Regions from separate parts of the Pseudoalteromonas sp. ECSMB14103 genome, predicted to be linked through region 1. Evidence: predicted binding sites of a transcription regulator. Region 1 holds the regulator's gene; the other holds the start of a gene.
What was found. Region 1 encodes NrdR, which represses ribonucleotide reductase genes. Its sites were predicted from a motif close to AAACACNANATNTNGTGTTT; they were not measured.
Positions count from the first base shown of each region.

Region 2: nrdA (class 1a ribonucleoside-diphosphate reductase subunit alpha) is a predicted target of NrdR. The motif match lies at 5,725-5,744, and genes of this name have one in related genera.

Region 1 is NZ_JWGY01000014.1:18,450-33,705, forward strand. It holds gene ribBA (bifunctional 3,4-dihydroxy-2-butanone-4-phosphate synthase/GTP cyclohydrolase II) at 1-392, opposite strand, end outside; gene RF53_RS17445 (riboflavin synthase) at 422-1,075, opposite strand; gene ribD (bifunctional diaminohydroxyphosphoribosylaminopyrimidine deaminase/5-amino-6-(5-phosphoribosylamino)uracil reductase RibD) at 1,080-2,231, opposite strand; gene nrdR (transcriptional regulator NrdR) at 2,234-2,683, opposite strand; gene glyA (serine hydroxymethyltransferase) at 2,781-4,037, opposite strand; gene thrC (threonine synthase) at 4,306-5,589, opposite strand; gene thrB (homoserine kinase) at 5,601-6,536, opposite strand; gene thrA (bifunctional aspartate kinase/homoserine dehydrogenase I) at 6,546-8,963, opposite strand; gene RF53_RS17480 (response regulator) at 9,192-9,557, opposite strand; gene RF53_RS17485 (ATP-binding protein) at 9,943-11,709, shown strand; gene rdgC (recombination-associated protein RdgC) at 11,794-12,711, shown strand; gene RF53_RS17495 (HDOD domain-containing protein) at 12,783-13,622, opposite strand; gene RF53_RS17500 (dipeptidyl-peptidase 3 family protein) at 13,912-15,256, shown strand, end outside.
Region 2 is NZ_JWGY01000002.1:177,211-192,466, reverse strand. It holds gene serC (3-phosphoserine/phosphohydroxythreonine transaminase) at 1-1,070, opposite strand, end outside; gene gyrA (DNA topoisomerase (ATP-hydrolyzing) subunit A) at 1,188-3,887, opposite strand; gene ubiG (bifunctional 2-polyprenyl-6-hydroxyphenol methylase/3-demethylubiquinol 3-O-methyltransferase UbiG) at 4,065-4,775, shown strand; gene RF53_RS05885 (HAD-IA family hydrolase) at 4,775-5,455, shown strand; gene nrdA (class 1a ribonucleoside-diphosphate reductase subunit alpha) at 5,868-8,150, shown strand; gene nrdB (class Ia ribonucleoside-diphosphate reductase subunit beta) at 8,216-9,346, shown strand; gene yfaE (class I ribonucleotide reductase maintenance protein YfaE) at 9,346-9,618, shown strand; gene RF53_RS05865 (DUF1287 domain-containing protein) at 9,646-10,245, opposite strand; gene RF53_RS05860 (hypothetical protein) at 10,284-10,712, opposite strand; gene RF53_RS05855 (YkgJ family cysteine cluster protein) at 11,070-11,456, shown strand; gene RF53_RS05850 (TonB-dependent receptor) at 11,593-13,989, shown strand; gene RF53_RS05845 (FKBP-type peptidyl-prolyl cis-trans isomerase) at 14,214-14,834, opposite strand; gene RF53_RS05840 (hypothetical protein) at 14,904-15,256, opposite strand, start outside.

The DNA.
Region 1 (15,256 bases):
ATAATCGGAAAAATATGACCCGGCTGTACAATATCGCTAGGAACAGCACCTTTAGCGATAGCTGCTTGTACCGTGCGTGCTCTATCTGCTGCTGATATACCTGTGGTTACGCCTTTTGATGCTTCTATCGACATAGTAAAGTTAGTTGAAAACGCAGCGCCATTATTTTTAACCATTAAAGGCAAGTCTAGTTGCTCACAACGCTCTTGTGTCATCGTTAAACAAATTAAACCACGGCCATGAGTAGCCATAAAGTTAATTGCTTCTGCGCTAATATGTTCCGCAGCAATGATTAGATCACCTTCATTTTCTCTGTCTTCATCGTCCATTAAAATAACCATTTTACCGGCTTTAATGTCATCTATAATTTCTTGTGCGCTGTGTAAATTCATAAATTCGCTCGTGTAAGTTGTCAGTTTCGTTATTTAATAAAGCCCGCTTTTGCGAGTAAGCTCATTGATATATCTGCGCCGGTTGGCTGCTCTGCGCCTTTGATAAGACGCTCTAAATAACGTGCAATTTGATCGACTTCTAAATTAACTTGAGTGCCTACTTTAAAGTCAGCAATCGTTGTTTGACCGCTGGTGTGCGGCACAATTGTTAATTTAAATTTATTACCTTCAACAGCGTTAACTGTCAGGCTTATACCATCAATACATACCGACCCTTTGTACGGTATGTATTTCATTAAATTTTCATCGGTTGTCAGCCAATATTCAGTAGCTCTTGCATTAGCTGTAATTGCCGTTATTGTTGCAATACCATCAACATGGCCAGACACTAAATGTCCACCTAAACGCGAAACCGGTTGCATTGCTTTTTCAAGGTTAACTGTTTGCCCTATTGAATAATGTGCAAAACCAGTTAAATGAATTGTCTCGTTAGATAAATCAGCGCTAAAACCATCAACATGTTTATCAACTACCGTTAAACACACGCCATTTGTTGCAATACTGTCACCCAGCTTTACGTCACTCATATCAAGGTCGGCGCTTTGGATACGAATGGCTAAATCGCCTTGTTTTTTTTGTAATAAAGCAATTTTGCCTGTGGCTTCTATTATCCCAGTAAACATAGCGCTACTCTTCTTTGTTAAATGATTTTAATGCGTGCGTTTTTAACGCGTTGATACGTAAATCGTCACCAATGCGAACACACTCATTAAAAGATAAATCGATAGTATCTTGCATACTCGTCAATTCAGGGAAGTTTACTAAACTTTTAGCATCATAACCCATCAGTTTTGGTGCGATATAAAAAACATACTCGTCAATTAAATCAAGCTCGGTCATTTTCCCCGCAAGGGTTGCCCCAGCTTCCAGCCATATATTATTAAACTGATGCTTTGCTAGTGTTTGTAATACATCGGTTAAATCAACCTTACCCTGTTGCTCGCGCACCGCTATGTGCTTAACAAAATGCGGCCACTGCATTGAATTATCAACCTTGGTAGTAAATATAATTATCGGGTGCGCTATTTTAAATAGCGCAAGGTCAGGTGTTAATCTGTTTTGCGAGTCTATTATAACACGCACCGGCTGACGTAGCGGTAAGTTGGTTGGTAATGAATACGGTAACTCACTTGGTCGAACATTGAGTTTTGCATTATCAACAAGAACCGTATCGGCCCCCGTTAAAATGGCACAGCTTTGAGCGCGGTATAGCTGCACATCTTTTCGTGCAGCAGGGCCTGTGATCCACTTACTTTTTCCGTTTTTTAGCGCTGTTTTACCGTCTATACTGGCTGCTAATTTACAAGTTACGTAAGGAAGCCCCTGCTCCATACGCTTAAAAAAGCCAAAGTTTAATGCGCGCGCCTCTTGTTCAAGCAACCCATGAGCAACTTCTATTCCGGCGTCACTCAATATTTTAAGGCCTTTACCTGCCACTTGCGGGTTGGTATCAACCATGGCTGCAATCACCTTTTTAATACCAGCAGCCTTGAGTCCTTCAGCACAGGGGGGCGTGCGCCCGTAATGGCTACAAGGTTCAAGTGTTACATAGGCAGTTGCACCCTGTGCTTTTTCGCCGGCTACAGCAAGTGCATTTACCTCTGCATGTCCTTGCCCTGCTAACTGATGAAACCCTTCACCAATTATTTGATTATCTTTTACAAGTACACAGCCAACATTCGGATTAGGTGTTGTGGTAAACCGACCTTTTTTAGCAAGCTCAATAGCACGCGCCATATATAGTTTATCGTGCTCAGTAAATGCTGATTGGCTGCTCATGCTTATTCCCCTAAACGGGCAATTTCTTCGCCAAACTCTCGTATATCCTCAAACGAGCGATATACTGACGCAAACCTTACATAAGCGACTTTATCTAACTTTTTAAGCGCTTCCATAATGCATTCACCCACCAAATGGCTTGAAATTTCTCGCTCACCCGTTGCACGTAATTGCGACTTTATTATATTGACTACTTCATCAACTTGTTCTGTACTGACGGGGCGCTTCTCAAGCGCACGATTTAAACCATTTAGTAACTTATCTTCATTAAATGGTTCGCGACTGCCGTCTTGTTTTACAACACGCGGCATAACCAGCTCTGCCCCTTCAAACGTGGTGAAACGTTCATGGCAATCGTTACATTCACGACGGCGGCGAACTTGATGGCCACCGCCAACAAGGCGGGAATCTATAACTTTGGTGTCTTTTGCTGTACAAAATGGGCAATGCATAACTAAAGGTATCCGTTTTAAAAACAAAAAAGCCGCTAAAAAGCGGCTTTTATAATAGCATGATTGCTTATGTGATCTAAATTACCGTTTTACTTTATTAAGCGTAAACAGGTAGTTTTGCACAAATTGCTTTCACTTTTTCTTTTACTTGTGCTTGAACAGACTCATCAGCAATGTTGTCTAGTACATCACAAATCCAGCCAGCAAGCTCTTTAGATTCAGCTTCTTTGAAACCACGGCGCGTGATTGCAGGAGAACCAATACGTAAGCCAGACGTTACAAACGGAGAACGCGGATCATTAGGAACTGAGTTTTTGTTAACCGTAATGTTCGCATTACCTAATGCTGCATCAGCATCTTTACCCGTAATATCTTTATCGATTAAATCAAGTAAGAACAAGTGATTGTCTGTTTTACCAGAAACAACTTTGTAGCCACGCTCTTGTAATACGCTAACCATTGCTTGCGCATTTTTAACAACTTGTGTTTGGTATTCTTTAAACTCTGGTTGTAAAGCTTCTTTGAATGCCACTGCTTTTGCAGCAATAACGTGGCATAAAGGACCACCTTGGCCACCAGGGAATACAGCACTGTTAAGCTTTTTGTAAATTGCTTCGTCGCCACATGCAGAAATAATTAAACCGCCACGAGGGCCCGCTAATGTTTTATGCGTTGTTGTAGTAACAACATGTGCAAATGGTACTGGGCTTGGGTAAACACCCGCAGCAATTAAACCTGCAACATGCGCCATATCAACAAACAAGTAAGCATCTACTTTGTCTGCAATTTCGCGAAACTTAGCCCAATCAACAATACCTGAATAAGCAGAAAAACCCGCGATAATCATTTTTGGCTTGTGCTCTAGTGCTAACGCTTCAACTTGTGCGTAATCAATTTCGCCAGTCTCTTCGTTTAGGCCATACTGAATTGCGTTATATGTTTTACCTGAAAAGTTTACGTGTGAACCATGAGTTAAATGGCCACCGTGTGCTAGGCTCATGCCAAGTACTGTATCAAGCGGGCTTAATAAGGCTTGGAAAACAGCGGCATTGGCTTGCGAACCTGCATGCGGCTGAACGTTTGCGTAGTCAGTACCAAACAATTCGTTTGCACGGTCAATAGCTAATTGCTCAACCACGTCTACGTGCTCACAGCCACCGTAGTAACGCTTGCCAGGATAACCTTCCGCATATTTGTTAGTAAGTTGAGAACCCTGTGCTTCAAGTACGCGTGGGCTACAGTAGTTTTCAGATGCAATTAACTCAATGTGCTCTTCTTGACGTGATGTTTCTTTACTCATCGCGTCAAATAACTCTGGATCAAAGTCCGAAATATTCATGCTACGTTCTAACATTGGGGGCTCCTGGGCAACGTGTATGGTATTTTTTAGAGGCTATATTGTACGCTTAAAACCGCACTTTGCCTACGTTCTTAAGTTGAGGATATTTAATCAGGGATTGAAACTATTTCACACCCTTTTTAAGATGATATTTTTAAATAACTTACATAATTATTTTAAATGTTTTTTATTTATTACATTTAATTAGTTAATTAAAAAAGCTATTTCACGGTTTAAAATGTGCAAAAAAGCGGCCATAGCCGCTTTCGTGTTTACTTAATATTTAAGCTAACTTAGCCAGTATTTCTGTACGCAAAGCGTCGTAATCGGCGTTTATGTCGCTTGCAAGACATGGTTTAGCCAAAGCGTCGCTCAATGGCTTTGGCATATCAAGTTCAATATTTAGTATACCTTCTACACTTTCTTTAAACTTAGCTGGATGTGCAGTTGCTAAAAAGATGCCCGCAGCACCCGGAGCTCGGTTATTGACTAAACCTTGGTAGGCAATTGCTGTATGTGGCTCTGCAACATACCCTGTTTGATGAATATTTTTCATCACCGTTTGAGTGTTTTCTTCGTCAACACTAATTGAGTAAAAGTTGTCGTAACTAAACCAGTTGTTGTCCAACATAGTTTGCACACGTGGCCAGTTATTCGGCTTACTCACGTCCATCGCATTTGAAAGCGATTCAAGCGTTGCATTAGGCAACCAATTTTTATCAAGTATAAAACGAGGAACGGTGTCGTTTTGGTTGGTTGTTGCACTTAACTTTCCAACTGGCAACCCTATTACAGCGCCAATCATTGCAGCGCATACATTACCAAAGTTACCACTTGGTACAGAAATATGCGCTGTTGCACGCTTTTCTTTTGGCAGTTGTGCAATCGCTTCAAAGTAATAACACACCTGAGCGACTAAGCGGCTTATGTTTATTGAATTTGCTGAATTTAAGCCAAGTGTAGACTTAACTTCTTCATCTAAAAACGACTTTTTTACAAGTTCTTGGCAATCGTCAAAACTGCCATCAACCGCGTAGCAGTGAATATTGCCACCTAATGTAGTAAATAGCTTTTGCTGAGCAAGTGAAATTTTTCCTTTGGGATAAAGAATAACCACATCAATGTTTGGTTTATTGTAAAATGCATGTGCAACCGCTGCACCAGTATCACCTGATGTTGCTGTTAAAATAGTCACCTTTTCACCTTGGTTAAACTGCGCTAAGCATTCAGCCATAAAGCGCCCACCAAAATCTTTAAAGGCAAGCGTAGGACCATGAAATAGCTCCAAACAATAGGTGTTTTCTTCTACCTCGACTAACTTAACAGGAAAATTAAACGCATTTTTAACCATGTCGGCAACAGTGCTACTTGGCAACTCATCACCAATTAAATGTGATAAAATTTTGCTACTGCGCGTAACAAAATCCATATCAAGTAATGCGTCAACATCAGTCATAGGCGCTAACGATTCAGGAAAAAACACACCTTGGTTACGTCCAAGTCCTGTTTTTACTGCTTCAACAAACGACACTTTTTGTGAGTTATCTTTTAAATTATGTAATTGCATGACTTCTAATCCTATAAAACATTTAATTGACGCGTGCCGTCGTTATCTAACTTACAAATATGGCAAAAACCTTGCTCATTTATATAATTATCTTTTAACCATTTAGCGCATTGCTCGGCCGCTTCAAGTGTTTTACATACAGTAAATAAGGTAGGCCCTGCGCCTGAAATACTAACTACCTCAGCTCCAAGAGCGGGTAAACTTGCTTTCGCCTCGCTAAAACCAGTAATAAGCGGTGCACGGTAAGGTTCTGCTATTTCGTCTTTCATTATGCTTAATGCATCGTCAAAACGTGCTGTTAATAACAAGCTACTAAAAGATGATAAACGCTGCGCAAACTCAACGCTTGCATGCATGCTAAGATCTTTTGGCAAAACAGAACGCGCTTTTGCCGTATTAAGTGAAAAGCCTGGAAACGCCGCAACGTAATACCAGTTTTCATCAACCGGTAGTTCTATAGATTTATTAGGAATTAAATCGCCAGTTAGCTGCAAACCGCCCAAATAACAGGGCGTAATGTTATCGTAATGGCGTCCGCCACTTACAACTGCTTCAAAATCTGCCATCAACTCAATTAGCTGTACTTGACTTAACTGTGTTTTTGCAAATTTATCAAGCGCTGCAAATGTAGCAACCACCGAACAAGCGCTCGATCCTAATCCAGAACCAATTGGCAGGTTTTTTTTAAGCTCTAGCTTTACCGTTGGCATATCTGGGGCGACATGAGCTCTAAAGTGCACTAAACACTGATATGCTAAGTTTTCTTTCGCATCGCTTGGCAATTTATGAGCATATTCACCTGAACAAACAAACTCATCACAATGGGCTGCGCTAACAAGTGCTACATCCCCCAATAAACTACCATCAATTGGCGCAAGAGCAGCACCTAGCGCATCAAATCCAACTGCAAAATTACCAATAGATGCAGGCGCATATACTTCAATCATTTTCGACTCCTAGCGCGATAATGTTTTTAAAACGTCTGCAAATACACCTGCAGCAGTTACTTCAGAGCCAGCGCCGTAACCACGAATAACAAAAGGACGTGGTTGGTAGTATTGACTTAAAATTGCAAGCGCATTTTCACCATCGCGAATAACATTAAGCGCATGTGATGAATCAACAGCCTCAATACCTACTTTACAGTGGCCTTCTTTAATTGTGCCAACGTAACGAAGAACTTTCCCTTCACTTGCCGCTTGCTCAATACGTGCGTTAAAGTCAGCGTCTAAGCTAGGTAATTTTGCCATAAACTCATCAATACTGTCTCCTTCGGCAAACCCTTGTGGTAATACCGACTCTACTTCAATGTCGGTTAGCTCTAATTTCATACCGGCTTCACGTGCAATAATTAACAACTTACGCGCAACATCAGTTCCCGATAAATCATCACGAGGATCTGGCTCTGTAAAACCACTTTCTTTTGCTTTAATGGTTGCCTCTGACAGTGATAAACCATCTTGCAAAGCGCCAAACATGTATGACAATGAGCCCGATAAAATACCGCTAAATTCAAGTAATTCATCTCCTGCACCAAATAAAGACTGCAAATTATCGATAACAGGAAGGCCTGCACCTACGTTTGTCTCGTATAAAAACTTGCGGTTATTTTTTTGTGTAGCAGCAATCAAATCTTGGTAATACGTATATGAGCTGGTTGTTGCCTTTTTATTGGCTGCAACAACATGAAAACCCGCATTTAAAAAGTCAACATATTGCGCTGCAAGTGCATCAGACGATGTACAATCCACCAGCACAGGATTAACTAAGTGATTTTGCTTAACAAATTGCTCAACCAGTTTTAGGTCAAATGACTGCTCTGATACTGCTAATTTTTGCTGCCAATCACTAAAGGCGATACCCTCGCTATCAAGATGTAACTGACGAGAGTTAGCAACGCCGTACAAATTAAGTTTAATGTTACGCTTTTCAAGCCATGCTTGTTGGCGCTCTAATTGAGATATCAGTTCTTGCCCTACTAAGCCACACCCTAGTAAAAACACATCAATTGAAGGCACATGCGTGAAAAAGTTCTCATGGCATATTTTCACTGCGTCGTTACATAACTCACCGTCAATCACAGCTGAAATAGCACTTTCAGTAGAATCTTGTGCAATTGCCACAATATTTACTTGTGCTTGAGAAAGGGATGCAAAAAACTTAGCGGCTAAACCACGGTGTGCGCGCATGTTATCACCCACAAGCGTTACTATGGCTAAATTACGCTGTACTTGAACAGGCTCAATTAAACCTGCTTGAGATTCAAGCTCAAACGCTGTTTGTAAAGCAGTTAAAGCAAGGGCTAAGTCGCTCTCATGTACACAAAAGCTAATGCTAAATTCACAAGACGATTGCGTGATCAACACAATAGATACGTTATCGTGGGCAAGCGCATTAAAAACTTTAGAGGCCATGCCTACTTTGCCTTTCATTCCTGGACCCGAGACAGTCAGCATAGCTAAATCTTGCAGGCTTGAAATTGCTTTTACGGGCTCGTCTGATGAATAATCATTTCCGATTAGCGACCCTTGGGCATCAGGGTTATGCGTATTTTTTATTTCACACGGCACGCCAGCTTTGGCACAAGGCAAAATAGTTTTTGGGTGAAGTACTTTAGCACCAAAGTAAGAAAGTTCCATTGCCTCTTTGTATGACAAAAAGTCAACTTTAGTGGCTTTTTTGATATAACGAGGATCTGCGCTGTAAACACCATCAACATCAGTCCAAATTTGGCAAACATCTGCCTCTAAACACGCCGCTGCAATAGCCGCTGAGTAATCAGACCCATTGCGCCCCAGTGTTGTAAGCTCGCCTTTATCATTGCTTGCTGTAAAACCGGGCATAATATAAATCGTGGCTGGCTTTTCTTTTAATGCCGCTTGAAAATGCGCTTTACTTGCAACTAAATCAACTTCAGCATCAATAAAACCACCTGTTGATGCAACGCAACTTGTCGCCTCTAAATAAACCGCCTTATGTGAGTTTAATAAGCGCTGCATAAGCGACACACTCACTCGTTCGCCAAAGCTTATAACAAACGCACGCACTTGATCGGGGCAGCACTTAATTAAAGATACACCATCAAGCTTATTTTTTAGTTCTTCAAAATTTGGCCAGTGGTCAATTGGGCCATACCCTTTTTCCACGGCTGCTTTTAGCTCGTTACAACGACTCGTTAAAGCCTCCCATAAAGAGCTAAAGTCTTGGCCTTGTTCTGCCGAACTCGCTAGAGCAACTAGTGAGTCGGTCATTCCACCGGGCGCCGATAATACCAAAAGCATTTCATCTTTTAATTGTGCTTTAACTAATTGAGCTACCTGCTCAAGGCAGGCAAAGTCGGCAAGTGATGATCCACCAAATTTTAAAACGCGCATTGTTTATGTTCCTCATCCCATAAAACGAAAAAAGGCCTGTGCTCTAAGTGAACACAGGCCTTTAAATTTGTTGCACCGACCTATGCCACTATCCAGAAAGAATGGTGGTTGTAATAATAATGGTCAGTACGCGATTAATTGTTTTCATGGGGTAAGACTGCCTTAACAAAGGCTATGCTGTCAAGTGCAAATTAAAAGATAAAACAGCCTTTTTCGATATAAAAAAACCTAATGAATGCCAAATTTATGCAAAATATTGTCCATTCTTGTTTTATCTATTGGTTTATTAATAAAATCGATAGCACCTAACTGGGCTACACGTAATTTCATTTTCTCTTGTATATCAGCAGAAATTACAAGTACAAAACACTCAATCTTGTTTGTTTTTATGTATTCAAGAACGCCAACGCCGTCAATCTCAGGCATAGTTAAATCCAAGCATAACAAATCAAAGCGGTTAGTTTTCAGTAATTCAATAGCTTGTGCGCCATTTGTAGCTTGCTGAATATCTGCATCTATACACTGTTGCAAACATCTGATTACTTGTTTTCGTGCAACTGTTGAGTCATCACACACTAAAATAGAAAAATTCATATTATAAAACTACTAAATAAGCATAATTAATGTCGTTAAGAGCGGCTGTCGTTGGTAAGCTCATATCCCGGGTAATAGTACCTATATTTACAACATAATACCTGGGCTTTTTGTCCACATTTTGTAACAATCTATTATTGAATAAACTTAACAAGCCAAAAGGGATAGTTTATTATTACTTAAAAGTATAAAAAACAAACAAAAACCAGTTAATCAATAATATACAAACACTCTTAAGCAGTTAGTATGTGGCAAATAAAAGCAAAAATCAGCCCTTATTTATCATAAAATAAATCATTTATTATTTGTTTTTAAGCATTTATTGACTAAATTTTAAATAGTAGTGTAAATACTTAATTATATCTCAAGGAATTGTTGACCTCTCATGCTACAGAAAAGCCTTTCTAAAAGATTACTGACCAGTGTGTTATCGGTCTATTTTTTGCTTACCTTTGTAGTGACATGCGGGCAGGTGCTTGCTGAGTATTTAAACACTAAAGATTACATAAAAGATGAATTAGCAACCTTACAAAAAACCTTCAGCCGTAGCTTAACACGAGCTATTTGGGAGCTTAATACAAAACAAACAATCACCACCGCAGAAGGGCTACTCGCTATCCCCATGATAGAAGGGATCATAGTGCGTGATGACAGTGGTGAAGTTATTTCGCAGCTTGGTCGCTCTTTAGATATTCATAAACTTTATAGCCAGCAACTTGTCCAAGAAGAAGCCATGCTAGAAGACTCTAAATCAGGCTTGTTTGGGTATACATTCCCACTCATATTCGAATTTTCAGGACGAGCCACACAAGTCGGTGATGTTACGTTATTTTCAAGTCGAGAAGTTGTATTAAGTAGAATAATGGTTTCAATCTACTTTTTGATTGGTAATGCCATGATTAAGACTACATTTTTAATTATCTTATTTTTAATGGCCTTTAGAAAGCTACTTACCGACCCGCTTTATCAGCTCACCGAACAAATTGAAAACCTGCAACTCGATGAGCTAGAAGGGCAACACATCGAAATTGAGACCGAAGAACACAATGAGCTTAAGGTAATGGAACACTCGTTTAATAACTTAATCGATAAGGTGGTTCAGTACAGAAAAGAGCTTGAACGAACTCAAAATAAATTAATTGTTAGCAACGAGAAGTTAGACCAACATAACATACAATTAGAGCAGGATGTTGCGCGTAAAACGTCTAACTTAAGTCAAGCAATGATGGAATTACAACAGCAAAAATATGAATTAGAAAAACAAAAAATAGTATTAACAGATGAGGTAGACCTTCGCCGCAGTACCGAAAAAGAACTGATCACCAAACAAGCGGAATCTCAACGCTATATTGATGAATTAAAACTGGCTCAAGAGCGACTCGTTGGTACAGAAAAAATGGCGGCATTAGGCGGCCTCGTTGCAGGTATTACACACGACATAAACACGCCTATTGGCATCGGCGTTACTGCAGTATCATTTTTAGAAGAGCGTTTAAATAAGTTAGAAAGTGCCTATGCTGAAAAAACACTTTCCCCTAAGGCGTTGGAAGAGTTTATTAACGAAGCCAAACAAAGCACAAGCTTGCTTACAACAAATTTAGATAGAGCCTCTGACCTTATTGCAAGTTTTAAGCAAATTGCTGTAGACCAAGCCAGTGAAGCTGTGCGTACCATAAACTTTAAAGATTATGTAAATGAAGTAATTCGATCGCTTCACCCTAAATTGAAAAAAACATCGCACACTATTAATCTACAATGCCCTGATGACCTAGTATTAAATTTGCCAGCCGGCGCCATAAGCCAAATATTTACTAATCTCATTGTTAACTCACTCATTCATGGTTTTGAAGGTAAAGACAATGGTGTTATGGACATTAACATCACAAGTGACGAAACCAACCTAACCATTAACTACAAAGACAACGGCAACGGAGTCACCGCTGAGCAGCTTGAAAAATTATTCAATCCGTTTTTCACCACAAAACGAGATGAAGGTGGCAGTGGTTTGGGCACTCACATAATGTTTAATTTAGTTAAACAGACACTAAGCGGCTCAATTGAAGCGACAAGCGAGCCTGGCCAAGGACTGCACTATTTTATACAATTTCCTAAAAACATGGCTAAGCCTCTGTCTATATTCAATCAAAGCTAATTTAAATAGTCGTTAATCAGTCATTTCGAGGAACGACTTTTATTGCTATGATTGAGCAAATTTTTCAGATGGATTATCTCCCCTATGTGGTTTAGTAACCTTATTTGTTACCGCTTTAAACAAGATGTTTCGTACACACAAGAAGACTTTGATAAAGCATTAGAACAAGATCTATTTCGTCCTTGCACAGGTCAAGAGCTCTCTACGTTTGGCTGGACGAAAGCATTTGGAAAGCATAGCGAAGCACTTTCTCACTTCTCTCAAAAAAGTATTTTAGTGTGTGCTAAACGCGAAGAAAAAGTATTACCCGCATCAGTCATCAACGAATTAGTTGCCGAAAAAGTTGACCAAATCGAAGCTGAAGAAAACCGCCCCGTTAAAAAGAAAGAAAAAGACGAACTTAAAGAAAATATTCTTCACTCCCTACTTCCGCAAGCATTTAAAAAGTCGAGCTTACAATTTGCATTTATTGACCAAGAAAACGGTTGGGTTGTGGTTAATAGTGCAAGCTTTAATAAAGCTGAAGAGCTGTTAGCACTGTTACGTAAATCGTTAGGTACGCTTCCAGTTGTGCCTGCATTTGCAAATTATGACCTTGATGTATTTTTAACTGATTGGCTAACTAACTTCAGCACACCTGAAGGCTTTGCAATTGGTTCTGACGCTGAGCTTGAAGAAGCTGATGATAGTGGCGCGCAAGTTAAATTAAAAGGCCATGACTTGTCATGCGATGAAGTTAAATCACATCTTGAAAGTGGTAAACGCGTTACTAAGCTTGCACTTGATTGGCAAGAACGTGTTAAATTCATGCTTCAAAATGATGGGTCAATTAAACGTCTAAGTTATTCAGATACACTGAAAGAAGAAAACGCTGACATACCTAAAGAAGATATGGCAGTAAAACTTGATGCTGACTTCATTTTAGCATCAGAAGAAATTAAACAGTTGCTAGAAGAGCTAACCCAAGGTTTAGGTGATGCAGATGATTTAGCCAATCCATAACCGACAGTTTAATAGCAATAAAAAAGCACGATTAAATCGTGCTTTTTTATTGCGCTAAATTTAAGGCTTAATTAGCTAAACATGTCTTTTACATCTGCGAGCATTTCATTGTATTCATCGCTTGAGAACAACTGCATAGATGAAATAACACCTTTATCTATATACGTTTGTAAAGCAGCTGATTTATCAGATACCTGTAAAGTCCCCTCTAAAATAGCCCCAATTCGAATAAAATCTACATAACTTATTTGTTCTGGTTTATAGCTTGGATCTGCCCAACTTAGTGCTACATCGGAGAACTCTGCAGGAAATTCCCACGCATCCATGATTGATGAGCCAATTTTACCACTTAGTTTTTGAATGGCATGTGCTAAAAAGCTAGGATTTGCAAACACTTCAGGGTGACGCTCAGCCTCAGTTAAAATAGGCAGCACACCAATATTATAAACTAAGGCAGCTAAGGTAATTGAGTCGCGATTTAACGAGGTACGTTTATTATTTTGTAAGTAAAACTCCATTAGCGTAATGGAATGACTCGCCACAGTTAATGTTTTTTGCCACGCCTTACCCATATAGCCTTTAATAAGGTCGTTGTTAGAAACAAATAGTTGTTCCATTGCCATCGCTGTCGCTATATTTTTAATTTGGCGCAATCCAATACGGGTGACTGCTTGATGTAAGGTAGATACCTTAACCGCACGTCCCATGATTGCACTATTAGCCACTTTGATCATACGAGCAGATAACGAAGGGTCTTGTGAAATAACTTCCGACATTTGCATCAAATTAACTTCAGGATCGTCTGCAGCTTGGCGAACTTTAATCGCAACCTCAGGGAGTGTAGGTAATACAAGCGTATCGTTATTTATTCTATCAACTAATATTGTTAATAATGCATTCTCTGTAGACATAAAGCAGTCATCCTTTTTAGTTGTAATATTACTACACGCTACAACAGTTAATTTTTATAATAATGAACTTATAATCAGTATTGCCTAAGTTACCGTTAAAGTTAAGAAAATTTTATAACTTTATTTCTCTCTCTTATTTTCAACGACACTATTGCCCATACACCGCCTAATACTTGCTATTTACTGTTTAGGTTTGCTTTAATGCTGGCATAATATAGTAGCGTGCCGTCAACTAGCCTCCCAACAAGCATCTACTTATCATTAAATTAACTTTTAAATAGGCAAAATAATGATCTTAAATAAAATTAGCCAAGCCATTTTACTCTCTGGTATTGTTTTTCTGAGTGCGTGTTCAGATAAACCTTCGTCACCTGCCGAGACCACATCGCAAACACCCGTAAAAGTAATGGGGCCTGAGCTTATTAATGTTGATGAACAACGCTTAAATATATACACCGACTTTAGCTTACAAAGCGATTTATCACACTTAAGTGACAATCAAAAAGCAATGATTGCCATCCTTATAGATGCATCAAAAATAATGGATGCCTTATTTTGGAAACAAGCATTTGGTGAAGATAAAGAGACATTTTTAGCAAAGCTAACCGATCAACAAATTCGCAAATTTGCTGACATAAACTACGGCCCGTGGGATCGTTTAAATGGCGATGAAACGTTCCTTTCAGGTTATAAAGAAAAGTCATTAGGTGCGCAGTTTTACCCAGCGGATATAACTAAAGAAGAGCTTAACAACGCAGACGTTGAAGACAAAACAGGCTTATACTCAATTATCAAACGCGACGAACAAGGCAAGCTTTACAGCGTGCCTTACTCAAAAGAGTACGCAACAGAACTTGCAAAGGCAGCCGACCTTCTTCGCCAAGCCAGCAAACTTGCCGACAATAAAGAATTTGCAAATTACTTAAATCTTCGTGCGGACGCGCTGCAAAAAGATGACTTTCAGGTCTCTGATTTTGCGTGGATGGACATGAAAAATAACCCCATTGATGTTGTTATTGGACCAATTGAAACTTACGAAGATCAACTCTTTGGCTACCGTACTGCCTATGAATCTTATGTATTAATCAAAGATTTAAAGTGGAGCGAACGTCTTGCCAAGTTTGCAGCCTTTTTGCCTGAACTTCAAAAAGGTTTACCTGTTGATGACAAATACAAACACGAAGTACCTGGTTCAGATGCTGACTTAAATGCCTACGACGTTGTTTATTATGCAGGTCATTCAAATGCAGGCAGCAAAACCATTGCAATCAACTTACCTAACGATGAACAGGTACAGTTAGAAAAAGGCACGCGCCGCCTACAACTTAAAAATGCTATGCGCGCTAAATTTGATAAAATTTTAGTGCCTATTTCAGAGCAGTTAATCGTGCCTGAACAACGAAAGCACATTACCTTTGATGCTTTTTTTGCAAACACCATGTTCCATGAAGTAGCGCATGGTTTAGGTATTAAAAATACCATTACGGGTAAAGGAACGGTTCGCCAATCATTACAAGAGCACGCAAGCGCACTTGAAGAAGGTAAAGCCGACATTTTAGGTTTATACATGGTTGAGCAATTATTAAATAAAGGCGAAATCAGCGAAGGAACCATTGAAGATTACTACATTACTT
Region 2 (15,256 bases), on a different contig from region 1:
TTCGCAAAAGCTGCCATAAAATCAACAAGCGCTTGTACGCCTTCAAGTGGCATTGCGTTATAAATACTTGCGCGCATACCGCCTACTATTCTGTGCCCTTCAAGCGCTAATAAACCAGCTTCTTTAGATTGTGATACAAACTTTTCATTTAAGCTTTCATCATTAAGCCAAAATGGTACGTTCATACGTGAGCGGCAATGCTTGGCTACTTTATTTGAATAAAAAGGAGACTCATCAATAAAATTATAAAGAAGTTCAGCCTTAGCGATATTCTGGGCTTCCATCGCTTTTACACCACCTTGGGCTTCTAACCATTCAAACACTTCTGCAGCTAAGTACCATGCAAATGTGGGTGGTGTATTAAACATACTGCCCTGCTTCGCTTCGAGTGCATAATCTAAAATACCAGGCTTAGCTAAACCTTCACGATCAAGTAATGTTTTGCGCACAATAACGATAGCGATACCTGATGGACCGATATTTTTTTGCGCACCAGCGTAAATTAAATCAAATTTATCTACATCAATTTCGCGCGATAAAATCGTTGACGACATATCAGCAACAATTGGTGCCGTTGGATGACTTGGCACCTCAAAAATTTCTAAGCCATCTACGGTTTCGTTTGGGCAATAATGAATATATGAGGCATCTGCAGGTAAAACCCAATCAGCTACATTTTTAATTGAGAATTTTCCATCTGCATCGTTACGTACATTAACACTGGTTGTTGAAGTAAACTTGTTAGCTTCGTCTGTCGCGCTTTTAGACCACACACCATTTTCGCAGTAGATAGCTTTTTTATCTGCTTGATGAAGGTTAAGGGGTACTGCACTAAACTGACCGCGACCACCACCATGCATAAATAAAACTTCAAATTCATCACTAATATTCATTAAGCGTCTTAAGCTTGCTTCACATTTTGCAGTTAATGCCAAAAATTCTTTACTACGGTGGCTAATTTCCATTACAGAAACGCCCATGTCTTGCCAATCTAAGAATTCTTTTTGTGCTTTTTGCATTACCGCTTGCGGAAGCATAGCCGGCCCTGCACAAAAATTATATTTACTCATTACCTTTGCCTCATTCCAGTAATTTATACACTCAACATGAAAATATTAAATCCACGCTGTATTAATTTTTTTCAACAACATTAAAAAAAGCGGCCAAGGCCGCTTTTTCAATCTCAATTATTCTGAAGGAGGATTATCATCCACGACTTCATCTATAACTGTATCTACTGTTTCAACGTCTTCAGTATTGATTAAGTCACTTTCTGTAACTTCAATTTCTTCTATACGTTGTAAACCAACTACTTGCTCTTCGTCAATAGTTCTGATCAAAATAACACCTTGTGTGTTACGACCAACTGTTGAAACTTCGTTCACACGAGTACGCACTAACGTTCCGCGATTTGAAATAAGCATTATTTCGTCGTTGTCATCAACTTGAACAGCACCTACTACAGCACCATTACGCTCACTCACCTTAATTGATACAACACCTTGTGTCGCACGACTCTTAGATGGGTAATCTTCAAGTTGAGTTCGTTTACCATAACCATTTTCAGTTACAGTCAATATTGCGCCATCAGTTTTTGGCACGATGAGCGATACAACACGTTGCTCGTCGGTCATTTTAATACCGCGTACACCCGTTGCCGTTCTGCCCATTGGACGAACACCCTTGAAACGAATTTCTGGGTTACCTTCTTCGTCTAATACTGGGTTTCCATTTTCGTCAACAACAGCAGATTCTTCAGCTTCTTTAAAGCGAACAACCTTACCCGCATCGGTAAACAACATTATTTCGTTGGTACCATCAGTAATATCAACACCAATTAAGCTATCACCCTCGTTTAGGTTAACGGCAATAATACCGCTAGCACGTTGACGGCTGTAGGCTGTTAAAGGTGTTTTCTTCACTGTACCAAATGCTGTTGCCATAAAAATGTATTTATCTTCTTCGTACTCACGTACTGGCAATATAGCGGTAATACGTTCGTCAGCTTCTAAAGGTAATAAGTTTACAATTGGCTTACCGCGTGCTGCACGACTTGCTAGTGGTAATTGATATACTTTTAACCAATATAAACGCCCTGCTGTAGAGAAACATAAAATAGTATCATGCGTGTTTGCAACTAATAAACGCTCAATAAAATCTTCGTCTTTCATTTTTGTTGCAGATTTACCTTTACCACCACGACGCTGCGCTTCGTAATCAGACAACGCCTGATACTTAACATAGCCTTCGTGAGAAAGTGTAACCACAACATTTTCTTCAGTTATTAGGTCTTCAAGGCTGATATCATGCGCGGCTGCGTTGATTTCAGTACGGCGTTCATCACCATATTGCGCCTTAATTTCAACTAACTCGTCACGAATTACTTCCATTAGGCGCTCTGGGCTTGCCAGTATGTGTAACAATTCAGCAATTAAATCAAGCAGTGTTTGGTATTCACTTAAGATTTTTTCGTGTTCAAGGCCTGTTAGCTTGTGTAATCGTAAGTCAAGAATCGCTTGAGCTTGTTGCTCAGAAATAAAGTATTGGCCGTCGCGTATACCTAAATCATCAGCTAACCAATCTGGGCGAGCAACGTTAGCCTCACCTGCTTTTTCAAGCATTGCTTTAACATTACCTAATTCCCACGAACGTGCAGTTAACGCTATTTTTGCTTCTGCTGGTGTTGGAGACTTACGAATAAGTTCAATAATTGGGTCAATGTTGGCAAGTGCAATCGCTAGACCTTCTAGCATGTGTGCACGGTCGCGCGCTTTACGTAAATCAAATACTGTACGACGAGTTACTACTTCACGACGGTGAATAATAAACTCTTCAAGCATTTCTTTTAAATTAAAACACTTAGGCTGGTTATTGATGAGTGCAACCATGTTCATACCAAACACTGTTTGTAACTGTGTTTGTGCATATAGGTTGTTTAGAATCACTTCACCTACGTCACCACGCTTTATCTCAATAACGATACGCATACCGTCTTTATCTGATTCATCACGTAGTGCACTAATGCCTTCAATTTTTTTATCTTTAACAAGCTCCGCTATTTTTTCAATTAAGCGCGCTTTGTTAACTTGATAAGGGATTTCATGAACAATAATTGTTTCACGACCCGTTTTTTCGTCTGTTTCGATGTCAGCACGTGCACGCATGTACACTTTGCCACGACCCGTTTGATACGCTTGTTCAATCCCTTTTTTACCGTTAATGATTGCGGCTGTAGGGAAATCTGGACCAGGAATGTAATCCATTAACTCAGTTATGGTTAAATCTGGATTAACAATTAATGCTAAACAACCATTGATAACTTCAGTTAAGTTATGTGGTGGGATGTTTGTCGCCATACCTACGGCTATACCAGAAGAACCATTTACAAGTAAATTAGGTACCTTAGTTGGTAAAACGTCAGGAATTTGCTCTGTACCATCGTAGTTAGGAACGAAATCAACCGTTTCTTTCTCAAGATCCGCTAATAACTCATGAGACATTTTAGCCATACGTACTTCGGTGTAACGCATAGCAGCAGCTGAATCACCATCAACAGAACCAAAGTTACCCTGGCCGTCTACAAGCATATAACGTAGTGAGAATGGCTGTGCCATACGAACTATCGTGTCATAAACTGCGCTATCGCCGTGTGGGTGGTATTTACCGATTACATCACCGACAACACGTGCCGACTTTTTGTAAGGCTTGTTCCAATCATTACTAAGCTCGTTCATTGCAAACAAAACGCGGCGGTGAACTGGCTTTAAGCCATCACGTACGTCTGGTAATGCACGTCCTACAATTACACTCATTGCGTAATCTAAGTAGGAGTTTTTTAACTCGTCTTCAATATTGACTGGCAGAATTTCATTGGCGAGATCAGTCATTTGATATCACATTCCTTCAGTAGCAGCTCTTAATAACCCAGTATTAGGTTTTAAAGAGTATTGTTATTATTACTAACAGACATGCTATCACAATTAATTTTAATTTACAGGCGCAAAACTTTGCGATTTATCAATTTAGGCCTATATAATGGCCTCAGATTGACGAGGAAGTATTTTATGACCGAACATCAAAATGTAGATCACGCAGAAATAGCAAAGTTTGAAGCCATCGCAGAGCGTTGGTGGGATTTAGAGGGTGAGTTTAAACCTCTTCACGAAATTAATCCGTTACGCCTAGATTTTATTGCAAATAAAACGCAAGGTTTATTTGATAAAGAAACACTCGATGTTGGCTGTGGTGGGGGTATTTTAAGCCAAAGTATGGCACGTATGGGGGCAAAGGTAACAGGTATTGATATGGGGCAAGAGCCTTTGACTGTCGCTAAATTACACAGCCTAGAAACGGGTGTTAATGTAGATTACATAAAAATACCCGCAGAACAGTTTGCTGAAGAACACCCTGAACGATTTGACGTTGTTACCTGTATGGAAATGCTCGAACACGTTCCAGACCCTGCTTCAATTATTCACGCCGTTGCCAAACTTGCAAAACCTGGCGCTGATGTTTTTTTCTCTACCCTTAATAAAACACCGAAAGCCTACTTGTACGCAATTGTAGGTGCTGAAAAACTATTAAAAATGGTTCCAGAGGGAACTCACGATCACAAAAAGTTTATTAAACCGGCGCAGCTAATTGCGTGGGCCGAGCAAGCGGGCTTAAAAGTACGTGCAAGCTCAGGACTTTCGTATAACCCCTTCTCTAAACAATACACACTTAATAATGATGTTAGTGTTAATTATATCCTTCATTTTGAGAAGTTGGTGTAATGAAGAGCGCAGGTTCATCATTAGAACTTTATCAATATGATGCGTTTTTGTTTGATTTAGACGGCACCTTACTCGACACAGCTGACGATTTAGGCGCTGCACTTAATAGTGTATTACGAGCAAATCAGATTGCCGAAGTAACAAGCGAAATATATCGCCCAGCGGCTTCTAATGGTGCGGCAGCTTTATTGGAAGCGGGTTTTAAAGAATTGTGGCCCTCTCTTGCACAAGCACAGTTGATAAAGCAATTGGTCGATAGCTATGCCCAAAACATTGCAAAATATACTCAATGCTTTGCCGGTATTGAACCACTACTGATCTCACTTGATCACAAAAAGATCAAATGGGGGATCATGACAAACAAGCCTGGCTTTTTAACTGAGCCGCTTGTCGCTGCGATCCCCGCTTTAAAAAATGCGGCAGTTGTTATTAGCGGTGATACGCTTGAAGAAGCCAAACCCTCTCCTCTACCTTTACTTCATTGCGCAAAACTAATGGACGTAATACCAGCTCGCTGTTTATATATAGGTGATGCCGAACGAGACATTCAAGCGGGTAAAGCAGCAGGTATGCCTACAGCTACTGCTCTGTGGGGGTACATTCCAAGCGATGCAGAAGCTCTTACTTGGAAAGCTGATTTTAACTGGCGTAGCCCTATTGACGCATTTAACCATATATAGTGCCCATTTTAGATATAAACACTATATATTGTGATTGTGTTAGTTTTTACGCAAAGCTTGATGATAAAAAAAGCAGCCGAAATTTATTTTCAAAATGTGTAAATTTAGTCGATCCTGAGTTGATTTTTAAAAATTTCAACTTCAATGAATGATCAAAGGTTAATGCCTACTAACACAAATACGTTATCCCAACGTTATCCACAAATAGGGGCAATTATGCCCCTTGCAAATCAACTCAGACCACACTATCTTGTGATCTCTAAATTGAACAACACCAGATATTGTGGCCAAATGTTATTCAATTAAATTTACCTCATTGGGTAAAACTTATAAAAAATGAGCACTACTTCTCTTTTTGAGACGTACAACTTTGGTCAAAAATACATTATCCCCAAGGAATACAGGCAAAGCTATGAACCAACAGTTATCTGTAAGCAAACGTGACGGGCGCAAAGAGCCTCTTGATCTTGATAAGATCCATCGCGTTATAGAATGGGCCGCCGAAGGTTTAAATAACGTTTCGGTTTCACAGGTTGAATTAAAGTCACATATTCAATTTTATGATGGTATTCGTACAAAAGATATTCACGAAACGATTATCAAAGCGGCTGCCGATCAGATTTCTAAAGAATCACCTGATTACCAGTATCTTGCTGCGCGTTTAGCTGTATTCCACTTACGTAAAAAAGCATACGGTCAATTTGAGCCACCGCGTTTATTTGATCACGTAACAAAAATGGTGAGTGATAAACGTTACGATGCTCACTTACTTGCTGATTATACAGAGCAAGAATTTGACGAATTAGACGAATACCTTGACCACTCACGCGATCTTAATTTTAGTTACGCTGCAGTTAAGCAATTAGAAGGTAAATACCTAGTTCAAAACCGTGTAACGGGTGAAATTTATGAAAGCGCACAGTTTTTATATATTTTAGTGGCTGCAAGCTTATTTGCAGATTACCCACGAGAAACACGAGTTTCATACATAAAACGTTTTTACGACGCGGTATCGTTATTTAAAATTTCATTGCCTACGCCAATCATGGCTGGTGTACGTACGCCTACTCGTCAATTTAGCTCTTGCGTACTTATTGAATGTGGCGACAGCCTTGATTCAATCAATGCAACATCGTCAGCTATTGTAAAATATGTTTCTCAGCGTGCTGGTATCGGTATTAATGCTGGTCGTATCCGTGCATTAGGAAGCCATATCCGTAATGGCGAAGCATACCACACAGGTTGTATCCCTTTTTACAAGCACTTTCAAACAGCTGTTAAGAGTTGTTCGCAAGGTGGTGTTCGCGGCGGCGCAGCAACCCTATTCTACCCGCTATGGCATTTAGAAGTAGAGAACCTTTTAGTTCTTAAAAATAACCGTGGTGTTGATGACAACCGTGTTCGTCATTTAGATTACGGCGTACAGTTTAATAAGTTAATGTATTCTCGTTTGATTAAAGACGATTACATTACGTTATTTAGCCCATCAGACGTGCCAGGTCTTTACGATGCGTTTTTTGAAGATCAAGACGAATTTGATGCGTTATATGTTAAATACGAACAAGACGAGTCAATTCGTAAAAAGCGTATTAAAGCCATTGAATTGTTCTCTGTGTTTGCACAAGAGCGTGCAAGTACTGGCCGCATATACTTACAGAATGTAGATCACTGTAATACACATAGCCCGTTTATAGCGAAAGTTGCGCCAATTCGTCAGTCTAACTTGTGTTTAGAAATTGCATTACCGACTAAACCACTTAACAACGTTAACGACGAAGAAGGCGAAATTGCACTATGTACATTGTCTGCTTTCAACCTAGGTGCGCTTGAGTCTCTAGATGAACTAGAAGAGCTTGCGGAGCTAGCAGTACGTGCACTCGATAACCTACTCGACTTCCAAGACTACCCAGTACCAGCTGCCAAAAACGCAACAATGGGACGTCGTACGTTAGGAATAGGTGTAATCAACTATGCCTACTACTTAGCTAAAAATGGTAAGCGTTATTCAGACGGCAGTGCAAATGCACTAACACATAAAACATTCGAAGCTATTCAATACTACTTGATGAAAGCGTCAAACGAACTTGCAAAAGAACGTGGTGCATGTCCTAAGTTTAACGAAACAACGTATTCTCAAGGCATTATGCCAACAGATACGTATAAAACAGACTTAGATAAAATTTGTGATGAGCCACTGCACCTTGATTGGGATGCACTGCGTAAGAGCATACAAGAACACGGTATGCGTAACTCAACACTAAGCGCATTAATGCCATCAGAAACGTCATCGCAAATCTCGAACGCAACAAATGGTATCGAGCCGCCACGCGGTCACATTAGTGTTAAAGCAAGTAAAGATGGTATTTTAAAACAAGTTGTACCTGAGTACGAACGTTTGAAAGACAACTATGAGTTACTTTGGGACATTCCTTCTAATGATGGTTACTTACAGCTTGTCGGTATCATGCAAAAATTTGTTGACCAAACTATTTCTGCAAACACAAATTATGATCCAAATAAATTTGAAGGCGGTAAAGTACCTATGAAAGTCTTATTAAAAGACTTACTTAGCGCCTACAAATTGGGGGTCAAAACGTTGTATTACCATAATACCCGTGATGGCGCATCTGATGCACAAGACGACACTCCAGAAGTGGAAGATGACGATTGTGCAGGCGGCGCGTGTAAAATATAGTCGTTAATTTTATCTTAAGCGGGCATGCAGCCCGCTTTGTTCTGATAGTTTTTTGAGTGATAAACATGTCTTATACTACTTTTAGTCGTAATCATAATAACCAAATGCAAGAGCCAATGTTTTTTGGCCAGACCGTTAACGTATCGCGTTACGATCAACAAAAATATCCTATTTTTGAAAAGTTAATTGAAAAGCAATTGTCTTTCTTTTGGCGACCAGAAGAAGTAGATGTGAGTAAAGACCGTTTAGATTTTCAGGCGCTACCAGAGCATGAAAAGCACATATTTTTAAGTAACTTAAAATATCAAACACTGCTTGATAGTGTACAAGGCCGCTCTCCTAACGTTGCGCTACTACCTATCGTGTCTATCCCAGAACTTGAAACCTGGATAGAAACGTGGGCATTTAGTGAAACAATTCACAGCCGTTCATACACCCACATTATTCGTAACGTAACACAATCACCAGAGCTTATTTTTGATGACATCGTTAGCAACGATAAAATTAGCGAGCGCGCTGATGCAGTTACAACTTATTACGATGATTTAATTAACTCTGTTTCACTTTACAACCTTTACGGTGAAGGCAAGCATGAAATCAACGGTAAAACAGTTGTTGTAAACTTATTCGAGCTGAAAAAGAAACTTTACCTCGCTATGATGTCGGTAAATATTCTTGAAGCAATTCGTTTTTATGTCAGCTTTGCTTGTTCATTTGCATTTGCTGAACGTGAACTTATGGAAGGTAACGCTAAGATAATCAAACTAATTGCACGTGACGAAGCACTTCATCTTTCGGGTACACAGCATATTTTAAATATCATGCAAGACGGTAAAGACGACCCAGAAATGGCAATCGTTGCAGCTCAGTGTCGCGATGAAGCAATTAAAATGTTTGTACAAGCTGCTGAGCAAGAGAAAGAATGGGCAGAGTACCTATTCAAAGATGGCTCTATGATTGGCTTAAACAAGCATATTTTATGTCAGTATGTTGAATATATTACTAACGCACGTATGACTGCTATTGGTTTGCCAGCCCAATTTGAAAACAACAGTAACCCTATCCCATGGATCAACTCATGGTTAGTGTCTGATAATGTTCAGGTTGCACCACAAGAGGCAGAAATTAGTTCATACCTTGTAGGTCAAATAGATTCACAAGTTGATGCTGCTGAATTTGGTGACTTTGACTTATAATGAATAGCGAAACGACTGCAAGTGTTACACTTGCAGAAAACAGCCAGCGCATTGAATATAGCCCTGGCTGCCCTTCTCTTTTACACTGCTTAGAATCTCAAAAAATAGACGTTGCTTATCAATGTCGTGAAGGCTACTGCGGTGCTTGCAGAGCAACTTTAGTATCTGGCAATGTTAAATATAATGAAGAGCCACTCGCGTTTGTTCGTGATGGTGAAATACTTTTATGCTGTAGCAAGCCAAACGGAAATATAAGTATTAATCTAAAATAATTAATAGCTTTATAGCAGCACCCATCTTTACTGGGCATTATAATGTTTATTAGTAAAACGATAATGACCAGTAATCTTATAATCAAATAGCATTCCGCTTATTTCTGGTCCTCGCCCTATATTATGTACAATTTGAACATTCTCGGCGCTGCTTAAAGCTTCCGTAACAACCATGCCTATATGGGGTAAGTTACCGGGTAACATCCAAGTAACTATATCACCAACTTTATAATCACGTGAGTTACTTGAAATAGTTAACTCTGTGCCTTGACGCTTAAAAAATACTTGAAGGTTAGGTACACGCCTGTGGTCGATATTTTTATCTGGTTTTTTTAAACCCCAAATTCGCTCAGACGGATACATCACAAAATTTGCTCGAATATCTTCATGTACTCTTTGTTGTAAATCCACACCCAATTGGCGGTAAGCGCGAATAATAACATCGGTACACACACCAATATTACTTGGTACATCACCACCGGGATAGGTCATTGAATAATAACTGCCATCATAAGTAATATTGTGTGTTGTTCTTTCAATCAGAGCTGCGGATATTTGCTGATTGAAAGAGTTAGCAAACGAACAAAAAGGTAAAAACGTAAATAAATATAAACCGTATTTAAACATAATCACCCTTTTAAAAACGCTATACGCCAAAGCTTTAATTAGCCTTCTTCTTCAACAAGTGACTCTAACAAGTCATGAATCTCTGCTTTAAGTTCTTTGTCTTCTATTTTATTTGCACTGACTTTGGCACTTTGAAGATTTTTTATAGCCTCTTCTTTTTGGCCCATCTCAAGTTGTAGTGTCGCCATAGAAAAAGCAACCGACGACATATGGTCTTTATTATTAATAGCAATAGATTTTGCTAGTGCCTTCTCGTAGGTAGTAATAGCATCTTCTAACTCTTCTGTAAAATCAGCCAGTGTTTCCCACTGAACAGGATGATCTTTAGAGGTATTTTCGTTTTCTTCACAAATTGCTTTTAGTTTAGAAAAAAGTAACTCAAAGCGTTTGCGATCATTTTTATTCGCCGCACTCATTAATTCTTCAGCCAAATCATGTACCGCTTTGTATACTTTTGTATTCATCATTACGTATCACCCTTAATGTATTTATGCTTAAAATAGCAAAATATAAATTTAAATGGCTCATTAAATATGCCCTTAGGCCGATCATACAACATTAAAGTGTATAGCAAACGATTTAACTACAGGGGCAGTAGTTAAAAATGTATTTTGATGAGGTTTAACTATTTTATAAGTATTAAAACCCTCTAAAAGACTTAACTATAGTGGATTTGTAAATATCAGAACGAAAAAGAATATTTGGTAAGCTCTTTCAGGCTATAAACTTAAATGCTTAGGGTTAATAAAAAATAATAATTTCAAACAATTTAACACGAGCTGTTAAACTAATAATTGTAGAAATTATATAAAGATGAATAAATCATGAAAGAGTGTAACCAGTGTGGTAAGTGCTGTACCAAATATGGTGGTGGTGACCTCGACGTATCATCAGAAGAAATTGAAATGTGGGCGCTCTTTAATCCCGAGATTTATCAATATGTACAAAACAATAAAATTTGGTTTGATCCGAACACAGGTGATAAATTAAATAACTGCCCTTTTTTAGCAATCGAACCTAAAAAAGATGAAGGTGCTCGCGATAAATTCATATGTAATATTTACCTAGACCGACCTGAAGATTGCCGCCAATACCCTAGCCTAATAGCCGAAATGCTACGTGACGAATGTGAAATGCTAGAGCCTACTGACTTAAAAAACCAAACACGAGCACAATACAAGCTTGATGTACTAATGATTGATAGCAGATAAAATACCCACCTGAGTGATTTATCATCATTTTTAGTTAATTAAACGCAAACACAAAAGTTATAGTATAACATTGTTGATTCGCAAATTATGAACTGTTATATTATATCACAACATGTAATCACCAAATAATTTACCAATGACAAAGTTAACATTAATTTCTTCTGCCATTTTATCGGTTTTATGTACCCAATCTGCTCTAGCTGCAACAATAACAGGTAAGGTAACAAACGATAAAAATCAACCTATTGAAAACGCTTCCATTCATGTTCATGGAAAAAATCAAACTATAAAAAGTAATGAGCTTGGCGAATTCTCAATTGAAATTGACGCTAACAGCCAACTTCATATCAGTAAAGACAACTACATAGATTCAAGAATAACGGTAACTGAATCGTCAAATAATGTCACGGTTTCACTTTTACCAACCTCGGTTGAAACCGTTGTGGTTTATGCATCTGCGCTACACAAAAGCAGCTTAGAAATGATTTCACCTGTAAGCGTTCTGTCGGGTGATGAGTTAAGAAATAAATCTAAACCAACACTTGGCGAAACACTAAAAGGTTTACCTGGTGTTAATGCAAGCTACTTTGGCCCTGTATCCTCAAGCCCTATTATTCGAGGTTTAGATGGTCCTCGCGTTAAAATCACCCAAAACGGATTAGATGCTAGTGATGCATCGCGCATTGGACCAGACCATGCAACCTCAAGCGACAGCTTAGCAGCTGAACAAATTGAAGTACTTCGTGGACCAAGTACACTTTTGTATGGCTCAGGTGCAATTGGTGGTGTGGTAAATGTGGTTGATAACCGTATTCCAACGAGTAATTTAGATGATTTAACCGGTGCCGCTGAGTACAGCCATGACACGGTTTCTAACTCAAATACCATGGCCGCAAAACTAGAAACAGGAAATGACGGATTTAACTTTCATTTTGATGGGACTAAACGCAGTGGCGATGACTATGAAACGCCTACATTTACAGTAACTGATGAAGATGGCGACATAGAAACTGAAAACTCAGTAGAAAACACGTTTATTGATAGCGAAACACTAAATTTTGGTACTAGCTACGTTGGCGAGCACCTTACTGTTGGATTTTCTTACGGTAGTATAGAAACTGACTATGGAATACCTGGACATGAACATCATCATGAGCATGATCACGAAGGTGAAACTGAAGAAGAACATGCAGAACATGAGGATGAAGAAGAAGGCGAAGAAGCTGTTTTTGCACAGCTAGAGCAAGACCGTTGGCAAGGCTTAGTCAGTTATGCGCTTCACAATAACTGGATAGAAACAATCAACCTTCGTATTGGTTATACAGACTATTCACACAGTGAAATTGAAGATGGTGAAATTGGCACCACGTTCACTAATGAAACTACCGAAGCGCGTTTAAACGTAGAACATAAATTCGCGGATTGGCATGGTATGCTGGGCTATCATTACAGCGATTCTGACTACGATGCAATTGGTGATGAAGCATTTACTCCAGCCAGTATAACAACCTCAAATGCACTTTATGTGTTAGAAGAACGCGTGTTTGGTGATGTAACTTTAGAGCTTGGTGCTCGTATTGAAGATTACAAAATTGAAAGTAAAATATCTTCTGCTGAGCATCATCATGACCATGATGAAGTGGTTGAAGAAGAGTTTGAAGAAGAACATGAAGAAGAGATAATTGCCTACAGTGAAAGTTTTACTAACGTAAGTGCATCTGCAGGGGCTATTTGGCAATATACACCAGGACAAAGTTTAGCACTGAGCCTATCTCACTCTGAGCGTGCGCCGCTTTCTGCTGAGCTGTTATCAAATGGCCTACACATTGCAACAGGTACTTACGAACTTGGCTTAGGTTACCACATCGAAGATAACGAAGCGCATTTTGAACCTGAGGACATCAAGCAAGAAAAATCAACTAACCTTGATTTAAGCTTTAGACGCTTTAGCGGAGATTTTGGTTACACTGTAAACTTTTTCTATAACGATATTAAAAATTTCTATTTCCAAGAAAATACGGGCTTGGTTTACGATGAAGAAGATGGTTTAGAATCAGCTGTTGGTGCACACGACGATGCAGTCGCTGTTTACCAATTTAGAAGCAAAGATGCAGAGCTCTATGGATTTGAGTTCGATGCACACTACCAAATTACACCAAACACAATGGTTAAAGTATTTGGTGACTCTACCCGCGCTAAACTTAAAAATGACGAAGGCAACTTGCCGCGTATACCAGCAAATAAGTTAGGCTCTGAATTACAGTATGATTTAGGTAACTTGCAACTAACCCTAACTGGTACACATTACTTCGATCAAAATGATATCACTGCGTTTGAAAGCCAAACAGATGGTTATACTTTATTTGATGCTCAAGCTAACTACCAATTAGGGTTAGGTGCTGTTGATGCTCAATTTTATATAAATGTTGATAACCTGACTGATGAGCTTGGGTTTGTTCATACCTCATTTATAAAAGATAAAGCCCCTCTTCCAGGTAGAAATATTCGCTTAGGTGTTCGTGGCTACTTTTAATCATTAAAAGCTATGCTTTGAGATTAAAGTGTTTAATTAATAACTCCCTTTTGAAACCGCATTTTTAAATGCGGTTTTTTTTATATGAGTTGCTTTGTAATTGAAGTTTAGAGTTAAAAGTGACTGTTCGTATTGCCTGAAAATAATTAAAGGTAATTTTTAATAGGCACAAAAAAACCGCGCTATTAGTAAGCGCGGTTTTTTAACTAACTTAATAATGACTATTAAGAAAGGATTTCGTGTAGCTCAACGTCAAATACAAGCGTTGAGAAAGGTGCAATTGCAGCACCTGCACCACGTTCACCATAAGCAAGCTCATGAGGAACGTAAATACGCCATTTAGTGCCTACTGGCATCATTTGTAAAGCTTCAGTCCAACCTTTGATCACGCCACCTACTGGGAATTCAGCTGGTTGACCGCGCTCGTAAGAGCTATCAAATACTGTACCGTTAATTAATGTACCGTGGTAATCAACACGTACTGTAGACTCAGCAGTTGGCTTTTCGCCTTCACCTGTTGCTAATACTTCATATTGAAGACCAGACTCAGTAACTGTGATTTCAGGACGTTTTGCGTTTTCTTCTAAGAATGCAATGCCTTCAGCAGAAAGTACTTTTGACTCTTCTTCACGACGAGCTTGAATCTCTTCGTTAACTTTTTCAAATGCAGCTTGGATCTCTGGGATCTCAACTTGAAAAGCGCTACCTGCGTACGCATCTTTCATGCCTTCAAACACTGAATTTAGGTTTAAGCCTTCAAAAGGATTAGACTTAAGTTGCTCACCCATTTGTAAGCCAATACCGTAACTTGCTTTTTCAGCATCTGTAGTAAAATTATCTGACATAATGTGTTTTTCACGTTTTGTTAGTTAAAAGACATGAGTATGCTATCACAAAATAACGCACGTTTGGTGCTAGTTTTTATTGAGTTTTACCTTTAACAGACCAACAATAAAGCAACTAAGTATCAAACTGAATAAAAATCCAGCAAGCAATGAAAAAGTTAATAAACTAGCGGTGCCGCCAATAATAATTGGTACAGCGATTAATCCAACTACACCAATAAAAACTGAGGCAACTAGGGGCCATTTTGTATCGTACTTAGTAATTAAGTGGGCCACTAAAATATTAAAACCTACACCATATGCAAACGCTGTAATTAATGGGTGTTCTGGTTGTGCGTCGGCTGCCATTTTAATTAGTACGCTCATGCCGCTTTGGTAACAGTAACCAAACACGGTCCATAAAAGAATGTGTTTTAAAAGCT